2 regions of the Caulobacter sp. GW821-FHT10A06 genome follow, and region 1 is predicted to be linked to the other one. Evidence: predicted binding sites of a transcription regulator. Region 1 holds the regulator's gene; the other holds the start of a gene.
The links. The regulator LexA, encoded in region 1, represses DNA repair genes until DNA is damaged. The targets are predictions, from matches to a motif close to ATGTTCNCNANNTGTTCT.
Positions count from the first base shown of each region.

Region 1 (7,171 bases):
CCATCCTGTTCGACCGCCGGGCCATCACCCTGCACGGCCTGGCGGTGGCGGCGCTGATGATCCTGGCGATGAAGCCCGAGACAGCCGGCGAGCCGGGCTTCCAGATGTCGTTCGCCGCCACCGCCGCCCTGGTGGCCCTGGCCGAGGCCTGGCCGCGACCGGTGAAGGAGATCTCGACGCCGTGGTGGATCCGCTGGCCGCAAGCGGGGATCGTCTGGTTGGCGGCTTCGGTCGCGGCCAGCCTGGTGGCGGGCCTGGCCACCGCGCCGTTTGCCATGCAGCATTTCAACCGCGTCGCCGTCTGGGGCCTGCCGGCCAACTTGGCGGTCGCGCCGCTGTCGTCGTTCGTGATCATGCCGTTCCTGGCCATCGGCACCTTGCTCGAGCCGTTCGGCCTGGGCGCGCCGTTCCTGGCCGTGGCCGGGTGGGGCATTGACGCTATGGTCGGGATCGCCAACGGCTTCGCCGACGCCCACGGGGCGCAACGGATCGTGGCCAGCGCGCCGCCTCAGGTGCTGGTGGTCGCCTTCCTGGGCCTGATGATCCTATGCCTGTGGAAGGGCCGCCTGCGCTGGATCGGCGCGCCCATGGCCCTGGCGGTAGCCTTGTGGCCCCGGCCCACGCCGCCGGACGCCTGGATCGCCGCCGACGGGGCGACGGCCGCTGTCCGCTCGGGCGATGCGGCGGTGCTGCTGCGCACCGACGCCAAGCGGTTCGGGGCCGAGCTGTGGGCGCGGCGGCGCGGCCTCGAGCCGGCGACCTGGAGCCTCTATGCCTGCGATAAGCGGGTCTGCGCGCCGGCCCCGGGCGCGCCGGTGCGGCTGTCCTTGGCCTGGAGCCGCAAGACACCCGACGCCGAGACGCTGTCGGGGATGTGCGTGGCCAGCGAGATCGTGGTGATCCGGGGGCCTGCGCCGCAGCGCATCCCGCCGCTGTGCGCCGATGCGGTGCTGCTGACGGCCGAGGATTTCGCGCGGGGCGGGGCCGCCGAGCTCTATCATCGCCCCGACGGCTGGCGCATCGTCTGGGCTCAGCCGTTGCGCGGCGATCGGCCTTGGTCTCGCCTGCTGACACCTGATGTCACGAGGGACGGCTAAGCCTCGCGCCGACCTTCTGGAGGATCCCGCATGTCCAACCCGTTCGCCGCCCGCCGCGCCGCTTTCCGCGCCCTGCACGCCGAGGGCTGCTTCGCCCTGCCCAATCCCTGGGACGTCGGCAGCGCCAAGCGACTGCAGAAACTGGGCTTCAAGGCCCTGGCCTCGACCAGCGCCGGGGCGGCCTGGGCTTTGGGCAAGGACGACGGCCAGATCACGCGCGACGAGGTCATCGAGCACCTGCGGATCCTGTGCGCCGCCACCGACCTGCCCGTGAATGCCGACTTCGAAGCCGGCTTCTCCGACACCGCCGAAGGCGTGGGCGAGAGCGTCACCCTGGCCATCGAGGCTGGCGTTGCGGGCCTGTCGATCGAGGACTGGTCGGGTTCGGCGCTCTACGACCTGCCGGTGGCCCTCGAGCGCCTGAAGGCCGCGCGCGCCGCCATCGACGCTTCGGGTCAGGACGTGATCCTGGTCGGCCGGACGGAGGGCTATCTGCGCGGCAATCGTGATCTGGCCCCGACCATCGAGCGCCTGAAGGCCTATGCCGAGGCTGGCGCGGACTGCCTGTACGCTCCGGCGGTGACCGATCCCGACGAAATCCGCGCCATCGTCCAGGCCGTGGCGCCCAAGCCGGTCAACGTCCTGTTCTGGGGCTCGGACATGTCGGTCGAGAGCCTGGGAGCGCTGGGCGTACGCCGGGTCAGCACGGGCGCTTCGCTGGCGGCGGCGGCCTGGGCCGGGTTCGACAAGGCCGCCAAGCGTCTGGCGGAGGAGGGGCGTCTCTAGGCCCTAGATAGGAAAAGGCCCCGAACCTCGGCTGAGGTCGGGGCCTATCTACTGTGTCATCCCGGAAGCCTCGTAGAGGCTGTCCGGGACCCAGGGCCACCGCACTGCCGGCTGCCCTGGGTCCCGGCTCTCCGCTTCGCTGCGGCCGGGATGACACTATGTTTTCAGTGGTACCGGCGGATCAGGCCCACCAGCTTGCCCTGCACCTCGACCTGGTCGGGACCGAAGATGCGGGTCTCGTACTTGGGGTTGGCGGCTTCCAGGGCGATCGAGCCGCCCTTCTTGCGCAGGCGCTTCAAGGTGGCTTCTTCGCCGACCAGGGCGACGACGATCTCGCCCGAGGTGGCGGTGTCGCCCTTCTTGATGATGACGTAGTCGCCGTCGAGGATGCCGGCCTCGATCATCGAGTCGCCCTGCACCTCGAGGACATAGTGCTCGCCATTGCCCAGCATGGCCTCGGGCACCGGCAGGCGCTCGCGCTCGTGCTGGATGGCGTCGATCGGGGTGCCGGCGGCGATCTTGCCCAGGATCGGCAGGTCGCGGCTGTCATTGGCCGGAGCGGAAGACGCGGCCGGGGCGGGCGGGGGCGAACCGCCGCCCTCGAACACCTGCGGACGGAACGCGCCGCGGCCCTTGGGCGGGGCGGCCGTCGTGGCCTGCTGCGGCAGCTTCACCACCTCCAGCGCCCGAGCCCGGTGGGCCAGGCGACGGATGAAGCCGCGCTCTTCCAGGGCCGTGATCAGCCGGTGGATGCCCGACTTGGAGGCCAAATCCAGGGCCTCCTTCATCTCGTCGAAGGACGGGGAGACGCCGGTCTCCTTGATCCGTTCGTGGATGAACATCAGCAGTTCGTGCTGCTTGCGGGTGAGCATGACGACCTCGATTGGAGCGCGGAACAAACCGCAAACCTTTCGAATGTTCTCTAGGCGTTCCGCGTTAAAGTCAAGTCGAGCGTTGTTCGTCGTAGAAAGGCGAGGAAAATCAACGATTAGCTTGGCTATCAGGGTAAATGTCGACCAGAATCAAAAGCTTAACGAAAGCTTTCAAGCGCGCTTGCGGGCCACGATGATGTCCTGGTCCTGCATCGGCTGGCGACGCCAGACGCCGAGGGCGACGTTCAGCACGTCCAGGCCCAGAGCTTCGTACTGCGCCAGGATCGAGGCCAGGCCGTAGGCGATCGTGTCCTCGGGCATTTCCGGATTGGCCGTCCAGCAGCCGTCCAGGGCGTGGACGAAGTCGAAGGCGATCTGGCCGTCGCCGGTGTTGGCGCGGGCCTCGTCGTCGATCAGGTACCAGGAGATGACGCTGGTCCCGGCGGGCTTCAGCACCCTGGCGATCTCGCGGGCGAACTGGGTCTGGTCGGCGGCCAACAGGTGGGTGAACACCGAACCCAGCCAGACGAAGTCGAAACTGGCGTCGGGATAGGGGAAGACGAAGCGGCTGGCCGGTTGCGAACCTTCCGGGTTGTACCGGTCGCTGTGCATGTCGGCGTGGGTGAATTGGAAGCGCGGGTCGCCGATGGCGATATTGGCCCGGCACCAGTCGATGGCCTGGGCCATGACGTCGAAGCCGGCGTAGCGGCCGGTCTCGTCCAGATAGTCGACCAGCGGCGCCGCCGCGCGGCCGATGCCGCAGCCGACGTCGAGGATGGCGTGGTGCGGCTGCAGGCCCGCGTCGATGAACAGCTGCTTGAACTGTTGGCCGACACGCACGTAGTCGGCGTCAGCGGCGCCGACCAGATGCCAGAGCTCTTGCGGGGCAGCCACGGCCTCGGCCACGGGTAGTGCGGGCGACAGAGCGCGACGCAGCTTGGACAGAAAGGCCCGCATCCGATTCCCTCAAACTCGAACTGGCGCGGACCCTAGCGACGGTTGCGGGCTCAGCCAACCTTGGGGGCGGGCAGCGCCTTGAAGGTGCGGTCCAGGCGCAGGCCGTGGCCGGTCCACGAGAACAGGATCCGCTCGGCGCGGCCGACCAGGTTTTCGGCGGGGATGAAGCCCATGCCCAGCTCCGGCGGCAGATCGGCGTCGCGGGCCACGTCCCAGGCGCAGGAGGCATAACCCTTGGGCGTCGAGCCGGGGTTGAAGCGGCTGTCCAGCGAGTTGTCGCGATTGTCGCCCATAACAAAGTAGCAGCCGGCCGGCACGGTGTAGACGCCGGTATTGGCGGCCTGGGTCTCGGCGCCAAAGCTGTTGGTGGCGTAGGTGCGGCCATTGGGCAGGGTCTCGCGCAGATGGCGCACCGGGATCGGCCAGGCGCCGGGCGAGCCGTTGGCATCGATTCCGGTCAAGGTCTGGGTCACCGGCGCGCCGTTGATGTGCACCACGCCGCCGCTCATCTGGATGCGGTCACCGGGCAGGCCGATGACGCGCTTGATGACGTCGGTGCGGCCGTCGCTGGGCTTCTTGAACACCACGATGTCGCCGCGCTCGGGCGCTTGGCCCAGCAGGCGGCCGTGGCCCACGGGCGGGCTCAGCGGGATCGAGTGGCGGCTGACCCCGTACGGATATTTGGAGACCAGAATGTAGTCACCGACCATCAGCGTCGGCTGCATAGACTCCGAGGGGATCGTGAACGGCTGGCAGAAGACCGTGCGCGGGATCAGGAACACCACCAACACGATGGCGGCCGTCTTGGCGGCTTCGATCAGGCCTTCAGTCCACTTGCGCATCGCCGTTCCCTTGCTTGGCTCAAGCTAAGGTTAGGGCGGGGAGCTTGGCTAAATCGTGGCGCTTTACAGGATGGTCTTCAGTTCCGGATGCCTGGGCGTGACCGGCGCATAGAACGCCGCCAGCGCCGCCAGATCCTTCTCGTAGTCGCCGCTGGGCATCATGGCCGGACCCAGGCCCACCACCTTGCGCTTGTAGTCCATGAAGCCGGGGACCATCGGCACGCCGGCCTTCAGGGCGATGTTGTAGAAGCCGGTCTTCCAGCCGCTGGCCTTGCCGCGCGTGCCCTCGGGCGCGATCGTCAGCATGAACTCGTCGCGGCGGGCGAACTCGTCGGCCATGGCCTGGACCGTGTCGCGCGACTGCGAGCGGTCGATCGGCACGCCGCCCAGGTCCTTCATCAGCCGCTCGAACGGCCAGCGGAACAGCGAGGCCTTGCCCATGAAGCTGAGCTTCAGGTTCAGCGCGTCGGCCGCGCCCAGGAAGTAGACGAAGTCCCAGTTGCTGGTGTGGGGCGCGGCGATGATCACGAACTTGCGGGTCGTCGTCGGGGCCGAGCCCTCGATCGTCCAGCCTTCGCGCTTGAAGAAGGCGACGAGAGACCAATTCACCACGCGGGCGAGCCAATGCATTCGCGTTTCCTCGCGCGGCAGTGTTCTTGTTGAGGCGACTGTGAGCGGGCGAGGCAGAAAACGCCAGACGGCGCGTACCCGATCCGTTAGCCGAGCAGCGCCTTGGTGGCGGCCGTGACGTCGGCCTGGCGCATCAGGCTTTCGCCCACGAGCATGGCCTTGGCGCCGGTAGCCTCCATCCGCACGACGTCGTCGTGGGTGAAGATGCCGCTCTCGGTGACCAGCAGGGCGTCCTTCGGGGCCAGGGCCTGGAGGCGCTCGGTGACGGCCAGGTCGACGACGAAGCTCTTCAGGTCGCGGTTGTTGATCCCGACCAGGTCAGAGCCCAGGGCGCCGGCGCGTTCCATCTCGGCCTCGTCGTGGACCTCGACCAGGGCGTCCATGCCCAGGCGCTTCGCTTCACTCATCAGCTCGGCGGCCAGGACGTCGTCGATCATGGCCAGGATGACCAGGATGGCGTCGGCGCCCAGGGCGCGGCTCTCGGCCACCTGCCAGGGATCGACGAGGAAGTCCTTGCGGATGCAGGGTAGGCTGACGGCCGCGCGGGCGTCGATCAGATAGGCGTCGGCGCCCTGGAAGCTGGGGCCGTCCGTGAGCACGGAGAGACAGGACGCGCCGCCGGCTTCGTAGTTGCGGGCTAGGGCCGGCGGATCGAAGTCGGCGCGGATCAGGCCCTTGGACGGCGAGGCCTTCTTGATCTCGGCGATCAGCGACAGCTTGCCGGGCGCGTGGCCGGCGATCAGCGCCTGCTTGAAGCCGCGCGGCGACGAGGCGTTGCGGGCGGCGTTCTCGAGCGCGCCCAGGGTGCGGCGACGCTTGCGGTCGACGACCTCCTCAAGCTTGTAGGCGGCGATCTTGGCGAGGATGTCGGTCACGCGGGTACTTCCGAATTGGTGGCGGCCACCAGGCCGGCGAGGGCGGCCTTGGCGCGGCCTTCGTCGATGACGTCGGCGGCCAGCTCGATGCCTTCGACCAGGGTCTCGACCTTGTCGGCCACCAGGAAGGCGGCGGCGGCGTTCAGCAGCACGATGTCGCGATAGGCGCCCGTCTCGCCGTCGAACAGGCGGGTGAGCGCGGCGGCGTTGAAGTCGGGATCACCGCCGGTGATGTCGGCCAGCGAAGCGCGCGGCAGGCCGACGGCTTCCGGCGTGATCGTGAACAGGTGGATGCGGCCGTCGCGCCATTCGGCGACCTCGGTCTCGCCCGTGGTGGTCAGTTCGTCCATGCCCGAACCGTGCACCGACCAGGCGCGCTCTGCTCCAAGAGCCCCCAGGGCCTTGGCGATCGGCTCGACGAAGCGCGGCGCCGAAACCCCGACCACCTGCCGCTTGGCGCCAGCCGGATTGGTCAGCGGGCCCAGCAGGTTGAAGATGGTGCGGAAACCCAGCTGCTGGCGGATCGGCGAGACGTGCTTCATCGCCCCGTGATGGGCCTGGGCGAACAGGAAACAGATGCCGGCATCGTCCAGGGCCCGGCGCTGCTGCTCGCGCGTGGCGTCGATATTGACGCCGAGAGCGGTCAGGACGTCGGCGGTGCCGGACTTGGACGTGATGGCGCGGTTGCCGTGCTTGGCGACTTTCAGACCCCCGCCAGCGGCAACGAAGCCCACGGCGGTCGAGATGTTCAGCGTGTGCAGGCCATCACCGCCGGTGCCGCAGACGTCGATGACGTCGTACGGATGCTCCAGCTGCACGGCGGCGCGGCGCATGGCGCGGGCGCAGGCGGCGATCTCGCCCACCGTCTCGCCACGCAGGCGCATGGCGGTGACGGCGGCGGCCACTTGGGCCGGGGTGGGCTCGCCGCGCAGGCAGGCGGCGAAGAACACCTCGGCGTCATCGTCGCCCAGGGTCTGGCCGTCGGCCAGCTTGGCCAGCAGCGGCTTGAAAGCGTCGGACATGGCTAGACCCAGATCTGCGCGTCGCGCTTGACGTTCGCCAGGTCCATGAAGTTGGCCAGCATCTGGTGGCCGCCCTCGGTGGCGATCGAT
Region 1 is NZ_JBWKNY010000001.1:776,663-783,833, forward strand. It holds gene AC07NF_RS03425 (ComEC/Rec2 family competence protein) at 1-1,097, shown strand, start outside; gene AC07NF_RS03430 (isocitrate lyase/PEP mutase family protein) at 1,128-1,883, shown strand; gene lexA (transcriptional repressor LexA) at 2,048-2,755, opposite strand; gene AC07NF_RS03440 (class I SAM-dependent methyltransferase) at 2,927-3,712, opposite strand; gene lepB (signal peptidase I) at 3,763-4,554, opposite strand; gene AC07NF_RS03450 (lysophospholipid acyltransferase family protein) at 4,618-5,184, opposite strand; gene trpC (indole-3-glycerol phosphate synthase TrpC) at 5,271-6,059, opposite strand; gene trpD (anthranilate phosphoribosyltransferase) at 6,056-7,081, opposite strand; gene AC07NF_RS03465 (anthranilate synthase component II) at 7,084-7,171, opposite strand, start outside.

Region 2 (7,171 bases), on a different contig from region 1:
TCGAAGAGCGGCCGGCCGTCAGGCGTGGCGGCGGAAACGGCATCCAGAGTGACGAAGGACATGCGAACCCACGGTCAGGGAAACGGGAAGGACGAAGCGGTCTTCCGTCTTGCTGATCATGGTTGCCTCCATCGGTTGGGAGCGCGGCTTCTACGCCCGTGAACGCGGCTTCGCAAGCAGAGCCGCAAACCGCAAGGATCGGGTGTCGCGTCCGAGCGGCTGGCGCGAGAACCACCTCAACAGAGGAGTTCCCCATGGCCTACGCTGTCACCAGCCTGCCCGCCGAACCGTTCGCCCCGTTCTTCGCGATGGACGACGAAACCCTGGCCGCCCACGGCGCGCGCCGCGTGATCGCCGACGTGGCGCGGGGCTTTCCCTGCCGCGTCAGCCTGGACGACGCCGAGCCGGGCGAGACCCTGATCCTGGTCAATTACGAGCACCAGCCGGCCCCGACGCCGTTCCGCGCCAGCCACGCCATCTTCGTGCGGGAGCATGTCGAACCGGTCGCCACGGTCGACGAAATGCCGCCCGCCCTGCGCCGCCGCCTGCTGGCGCTGCGGGCCTTCGACGCCGACGGCATGATGCTGGCCGCCGACATCGTCGAGGGCGCCCAGGCCGACGTCTTGATCGCTAGATTGTTCGAGGACGAGAAGATCGCCTACCTGCACGCCCACTACGCCAAGTGGGGCTGCTACGCGGCGAGAATAGATCGCGCCTAGGTCGGCGCCATGTTGCGCAGGACCCAGACCAGCGAGCCGATGCCGCCGCAGAACACCATCATGTCGATGACGATCGAACGCGGCTTGGGCCCCTTCAGCGCGTCGAACGCGTCCTGCTTGGCTTCCTGCTTGCCGCTTTCGGCGGCGGCCTTCTTGGCCATGGCTCGGTCCTTCTGACGCCGAGCCCCCGCCCGACCGTGGCGGTTTAATCATGCGTGGACTGAAGAACCCGCTTCCAAACAGGGTTTAGGGAATCCGAACAGCCAAGGTCGGTCCGCCTGTAACCTTGGCCTCGGCCGTTTCGTATTCACCTCCAGTACTCATTCCGGAGGTTTCCAATGAAGCCCTTGCTGGCCGCCCTCGCCCTGCTGTCCGCCACGCCAGCGGCGGCGGCGGATCGTCCCGTGGTCATCGAGCTGTTCCAGAGCCAGGGCTGCTGGTCCTGCCCGCCGGCCAACGCCAATCTCAACGCCATCGCCGGACGCCCCGACGTCCTGGCTCTGAGCTTCGGCGTCACCTACTGGGACCAGCTGGGCTGGAAGGACACCTTCGCCACCAAGGCCTATACTGACCGGCAGCGCGCCTATGCCAAGGCGCTGGACGTCCAGCTGGGCACGCCCGAGATGGTGATCGAGGGCCGCGACAGCCTGGTCGGCGCCGACGCCCGCGAGGTGGACGCCGCCCTGCGCCGCGCCCGTCCCGCCAGCGAGACCCGCATCGCCAGCGCTTCGGGCCGCATCCAGATCGCCGCCGGCCGCGCGCCCGCTCGCCCCGCCGACGTCTGGCTGGTGCGATACGATCCGCGTGTTCAGCAGGTGTCGATCCGGCGCGGCGAGAACGGCGGCAAGACCTTGCCCCACCGCGACATCGTCCGTCAGCTGACACGCCTGGGCGGCTGGAGCGGCGCGGCGGTCAGCTTCGCCGCGACGCCCACGGCCGACCCCGCCTATCGCACGGCGGTGCTGGTCCAAGCCCCGAACGGCGGCCCCATCCTGGCGGCGGCGCGATTGGACTAGAAGCAGCCGCGCTCGCGGAGGCTGGGCGGCGGGCTGCCGGTCGCGACATTGCGCTCGGCGAAGCCCGGCGTGCGGCCCCGGCGGTAGTCGCGGCAGCGCTGCCGGCGTTGCTCGTCGTAACGCGGCGGCGCCTTCGGCTCCGGAACCTCCCATTTCCGCTCGTCGATCGGACCGATGAAGGTGGGCGACGGGCGCTTGTCGGGCCGTTTGCCCCAGGCGTCGTAGCAGGCCTCCTTCTCCTCGGGCGTCATGTGCTCGCTGGTCTCGCCCAGGCAGGCGCGCTTGGCTCGACCGGTCCCCAAGCCGCCTTCCTGCAACCGCCAGCGGTCGATAACCTTGGGGTCGACCTTCCACTCGGGATCCACGGGCGGCGCAGGCGGCGCTTCGGGCGCGGCGACGGCCGACGGCGCCTCGCCTTCCGAGGCGAAGGGTTGAGCTTGCGTCGCCGGCGCCGCCGATCGCGCTCCAGCCGCCGCCGGGCGCCGAGGCGACGCCCGCTTCTCCGGCCTCTCCAGGTCCAGGACGATCACCGGCGGCTCTTCCAGCAGCGGCGGCGGTTCCTCGATCATCACCAGCGCGCCCAGGATCAGGCCGTTGACCAGCACCCCGCCCGACACGGCGAGCCATCGCCTGGTCCACACGCCCCGCCCCATCCCGCCACCTCTGGTTAAGCTGGAGAGGGACGACGCGCGCGGATGGCGCCGCTTTCGAGGCCGGCCAGTGGCTGGCAAGTGTCCAAGCGGCGCCTTATTGGCGGCAGGTCTGCTGACAGTGGCTGTCAGCAGAAACGGCCCCTCGCGTGCGCGACATTTGTTCACACCTTGTTCTTGTGTTAATTCGCGCGTCGAGCCCTACATATAGCCGCTGCGCTGCGACCAATGTCGCGGCCCAACGTTCCGGAAAACATGGCTGAGCAACTGAACTTCATCCGCGTTCGCGGCGCCCGTGAGCACAATCTGAAGAACGTCAGCGTCGACATCCCGCGCGGCGAGCTGGTCGTGCTGACCGGCCTGTCGGGCTCGGGCAAGTCGTCCCTGGCCTTCGACACGATCTATGCCGAAGGCCAGCGCCGCTACGTGGAAAGCCTGTCGGCCTATGCCCGTCAGTTCCTGGAGCTGATGAGCAAGCCCGACGTCGACCTGATCGAGGGCCTGTCGCCCGCGATCTCGATCGAGCAGAAGACCACGTCGCGCAACCCACGCTCGACCGTCGGCACGGTGACCGAGATCCACGACTACATGCGCCTGCTGTGGGCGCGGGTCGGGATCCCCTACTCGCCGGCCACCGGCTTGCCGATCGAAAGCCAGACCATCAGCCAGATGGTCGACAAGATCACCGCCCTGCCCGAAGGCACGCGTCTCTACCTGCTGGCCCCCGTCGTGCGCGACCGCAAGGGCGAGTACCGCAAGGAGATCGCCGAGTGGCAGAAGGCCGGCTTCCAGCGGTTGAAGATCGACGGCGAATACTATCCGATCGAGGACGCCCCGGCGCTCGACAAGAAGTTCAAGCACGACATCGACGTGGTCGTGGACCGCGTGGTGACCAAGCCCGACATGGAGCAGCGCCTGGCCGACTCCATCGAACAGGCCCTGCGCCTGGCCGATGGCCTGGCGGTCGCCGAGTTCGCCAACATCGAGGAAGGCGAGAAGGAGCCGAAGCGCATCCTGTTCTCGGAACGCTTCGCCTGCCCGGTCAGCGGCTTCACCATTGCCGAGATCGAGCCGCGGCTGTTCTCGTTCAACAACCCAGCGGGCGCCTGCCCGGTCTGCGACGGCCTGGGCGCCAAGCTGGCCTTCGACGCCGATCTGGTCATTCCCGACAAGGACAAGAGCCTGCACAAGGGCGCCGTCGCCCCGTGGGCCAAGGGTCCCTCGCCACTCTATACCCAGACCCTGCAGGCCCTAGCGCGTCACTACGGCTTCTCGATGGACGAGCCCTGGTACAAGCTGTCGGCCGACGCGCGTGACGTGGTGCTGCAAGGCTCCAAGGGCGTGAAGATCAAGTTCACCTACGACGACAATGCGCGGAAGTACGAGGTCGAGAAGCCCTTCGAAGGCGTGCTGCCGAACCTTGAGCGTCGCTGGCGTGAGACCGACAGCTCGTGGGTCCGTGAAGAGCTGGGCCGCTACCAGTCCGACACGCCTTGCGAGACCTGCCACGGCAAGCGCCTGAAGCCCGAAGCCCTGGCCGTCAAGATCGACGCCATGGACATCGCCGAGGTCTCGATGCTGGCCATCCGCCCGGCCCGCGACTGGTTCGCCAGCCTGGAAGGCAAGCTCTCCGACAAGAAGATGGAGATCGCCCGGCGGATCCTGAAGGAGATCAATGATCGCCTGCGGTTCCTGGTCGATGTCGGCCTGGACTACCTCAACCTGTCGCGCGGCTCGGGCACCCTGTCGGGCGGCGAGAGCCAGCGCATCCGCCTGGCCAGCCAGATCGGCTCAGGCCTGACCGGCGTGCTCTACGTGCTGGACGAGCCGTCGATCGGCCTGCACCAGCGCGACAACACCCGCCTGCTGACCTCGCTGCAGGGCCTGCGGGACTTGGGCAATTCGGTGCTGGTGGTCGAGCACGACGAGGAGGCCATCCTCACCGCCGACTACGTGATCGACATGGGCCCGGCCGCCGGCGTCCACGGCGGCGAGATCGTAGCCGAGGGCAAGCCGGCCGACATCATGGCCAATCCCAAGAGCGTCACGGGCATGTACCTGACCGGCGCGCGCGAGATCGAGGTGCCCGAACAACGCCGGCCGATCAGCAAGAAGAAGATGCTGCGGGTCATCGGCGCCACCGGCAACAACCTCAAGAACGTCACGGCCGAAATCCCCGTGGGGACCTTCACCTGCATCACCGGCGTGTCGGGCGGCGGCAAGTCGACCTTCACGATCGAGACCCTGTACAAGGCCGCCGCGCGCCGCCTGAACAACGCCAGCGACGCCCCCGCCCCGCACGAGCGGATCGAGGGCCTGGAGCAGTTCGACAAGGTCATCGACATCGACCAGAGCCCGATCGGCCGCACCCCGCGCTCGAACCCGGCGACCTATACCGGCGCCTTCGGGCCGATCCGCGACTGGTTCGCCGGCCTGCCGGAGAGCAAGGCGCGCGGCTACGGCCCGGGCCGCTTCAGCTTCAACGTCAAGGGCGGCCGCTGCGAGGCCTGCCAGGGCGACGGCGTCATCAAGATCGAGATGCACTTCCTGCCGGACGTCTACGTCACCTGCGATATCTGCAAGGGCAAGCGCTACAACCGCGAGACCCTGGACGTGCTGTTCAAGGGCAAGACCATCGCCGACGTCCTGGACATGACCGTCGAGGAGGCCGCCGACTTCTTCAAGGCCGTGCCGCCGATCCGCGACAAGATGGAAACCCTCAAGCGGGTGGGCCTCAGCTACATCAAGGTCGGTCAGCAGGCCACGACCCTGTCGGGCGGCGAGGCGCAGCGGGTGAAGCTGTCCAAGGAGCTGTCGCGCCGGGCCACCGGCCGGACGCTGTACATTCTGGACGAACCGACCACCGGCCTGCACTTCGAGGACACCAAGAAGCTGCTCGAGGTGCTGCACGAGCTGGCCGACCAGGGCAACACCGTGGTGGTCATCGAGCATAACCTGGACGTGGTGAAGACCGCCGACTGGCTGATCGACTTCGGTCCCGAGGGCGGCGACGGCGGCGGCGAGATCGTCGCCACCGGCTCGCCTCAGGACGTGGCCAAGGTCGAGGCCAGCTGGACCGGCCGTTACCTCAAGGAACTGCTGGATCGCCACGAAGAGCGTCGCAAGGCGCGGGTGGCGGAATTGAAGAAGGCCAAGCGGGCCTAGAAACAAGAAGGCCCCGGAGAGTGATCTCCGGGGCCTTTCTCTTACCAGCCGCCGTTGCCGCTGCTGTCGCTGGAGACGCCGCTCTCGCGTTCCTTGAGCTCGCGATAGATGCTGGGCGCCGGGCCGAAGACGATCAGGGTGGTCAGCACCGAGATCAGGCCCGAGAACAGCGCCTGGACGATGCCGGCGGGCGTGAAATAGGCCTGCAGCGAGCTGGTGTCGGCGCGCATCATCTTGCCGGTGGCGGCAAAATCGCCCGAGGCGATCAGGCCGACGGCCGAGACGATCGTCCAGATCAGCAGCACCACGATCACGCTCATCACCCCCGCCAGCAGATAGGCGCCCAGCAGCGGCCAGAAGAGGCCCTCGGTCTTGGGCATGGCGCGGAACAGGGTGACCTTGCCCGTATCGAAGGTGACCGACGAGGCGAACGACAGGCGCACGGCCAGCCAGACCATGGCGCAGAACGAACCGACCACGCACAGCAGGCCCAGGAACGCGCCGGTCGGGCCGCCCAGCGCGCTCAGGAAGCCGCCCAGGCCCGAGCCCAGGAACAGCACGCCGATCAGCACCAGGCACAGCAGCAGCCACACGGCGGCCTGGCGCAGCTCGGCCGCGCCGATGCGCAGGTAAGCGAAGCGGCTGTCGTCATGGCGCAGCACCACGCGGTTCAGGGTGGCGAAGATGATGCCGTTCAGCAGCAGACTGTAGGGCAGCGACCACAGCGCCAGCGGCGCCAGATTCGACATCAGGCGGGCCATCTCGCTGAGGTCCGGCGTATTGTTCTCGGAGGTGTAGCTGATGAAGGCTTCCAGCTGCGGGCCGAAGAACATGATCGCCAGCACGTTGGAGACGATCGACAGCACCGTCATGGCGCCCGCCCAGATCCCGACGGTCTTCAGGTTCTCCCGCACCAGGCGGAAACCGGAGAAGGCCGCGTCGGAGGCGGAGAACTTTGACATATCGGGCTCTTGAGGCTGGCGTGCAGAGCGACAGCCCTAACAAGGTTCGCGCGCCTTCGACAGTGCCGAACGCGGCTTTATTCACCGGGGTTGCGGTGAGGGCGATCGCGCCTCTAACATCCGTTTGAAAAGCGGCCGCCAGCGCCGCTGAACGGAGGGAACCATGAAGCTCTATGGCGAGGCCATGCCGGCCCCCAATCCGCGCCGGGTACGGATCTTCCTGGCCGAGAAGGGCATCAGCGTTCCCGAGATCCCGATAGGCATGCGCCAGGGCGGCCACAAGTCGCCCGAGCACCTGGCGCGCAACAGCCTGGGCCAGGTGCCGACCCTGGAGCTGGACGACGGGACCACGATCAGCGAGACGGTCGCCATCTGCCGCTACTTCGAGGTGCTGCATCCCGATCCGCCGCTGTTCGGGGTCACGGCGCTGGAGCAAGCAAATGTCGAAATGTGGATCCGCCGGGCCGAGTTTCGCCTGATGGTGCCCGTCGGCATGTTCTGGCGCCACGCCCACCCGCTGACGGCGCGCCTGCTGAAGCAGAACGTCGAGTTCGGAGAGTCCAACCGTGAGGTCGTCGAACGCGCCCAGCTGTGGCTGGACAAGGAGCTGTCCGACGGCCGCCCCTACCTGACCGGCGAGACCTATACGATGGCCGACA
Region 2 is NZ_JBWKNY010000006.1:35,434-42,604, reverse strand. It holds gene AC07NF_RS18300 (ABC-F family ATP-binding cassette domain-containing protein) at 1-62, opposite strand, end outside; gene AC07NF_RS18295 (hypothetical protein) at 19-132, opposite strand; gene AC07NF_RS18290 (DUF1203 domain-containing protein) at 255-719, shown strand; gene AC07NF_RS18285 (hypothetical protein) at 716-880, opposite strand; gene AC07NF_RS18280 (DUF1223 domain-containing protein) at 1,058-1,735, shown strand; gene AC07NF_RS18275 (hypothetical protein) at 1,732-2,376, opposite strand; gene uvrA (excinuclease ABC subunit UvrA) at 2,641-5,550, shown strand; gene AC07NF_RS18265 (hypothetical protein) at 5,592-6,512, opposite strand; gene AC07NF_RS18260 (glutathione S-transferase family protein) at 6,676-7,171, shown strand, end outside.
Region 2: the regulator LexA is predicted to act here: its motif matches at 2,546-2,563, upstream of uvrA (excinuclease ABC subunit UvrA).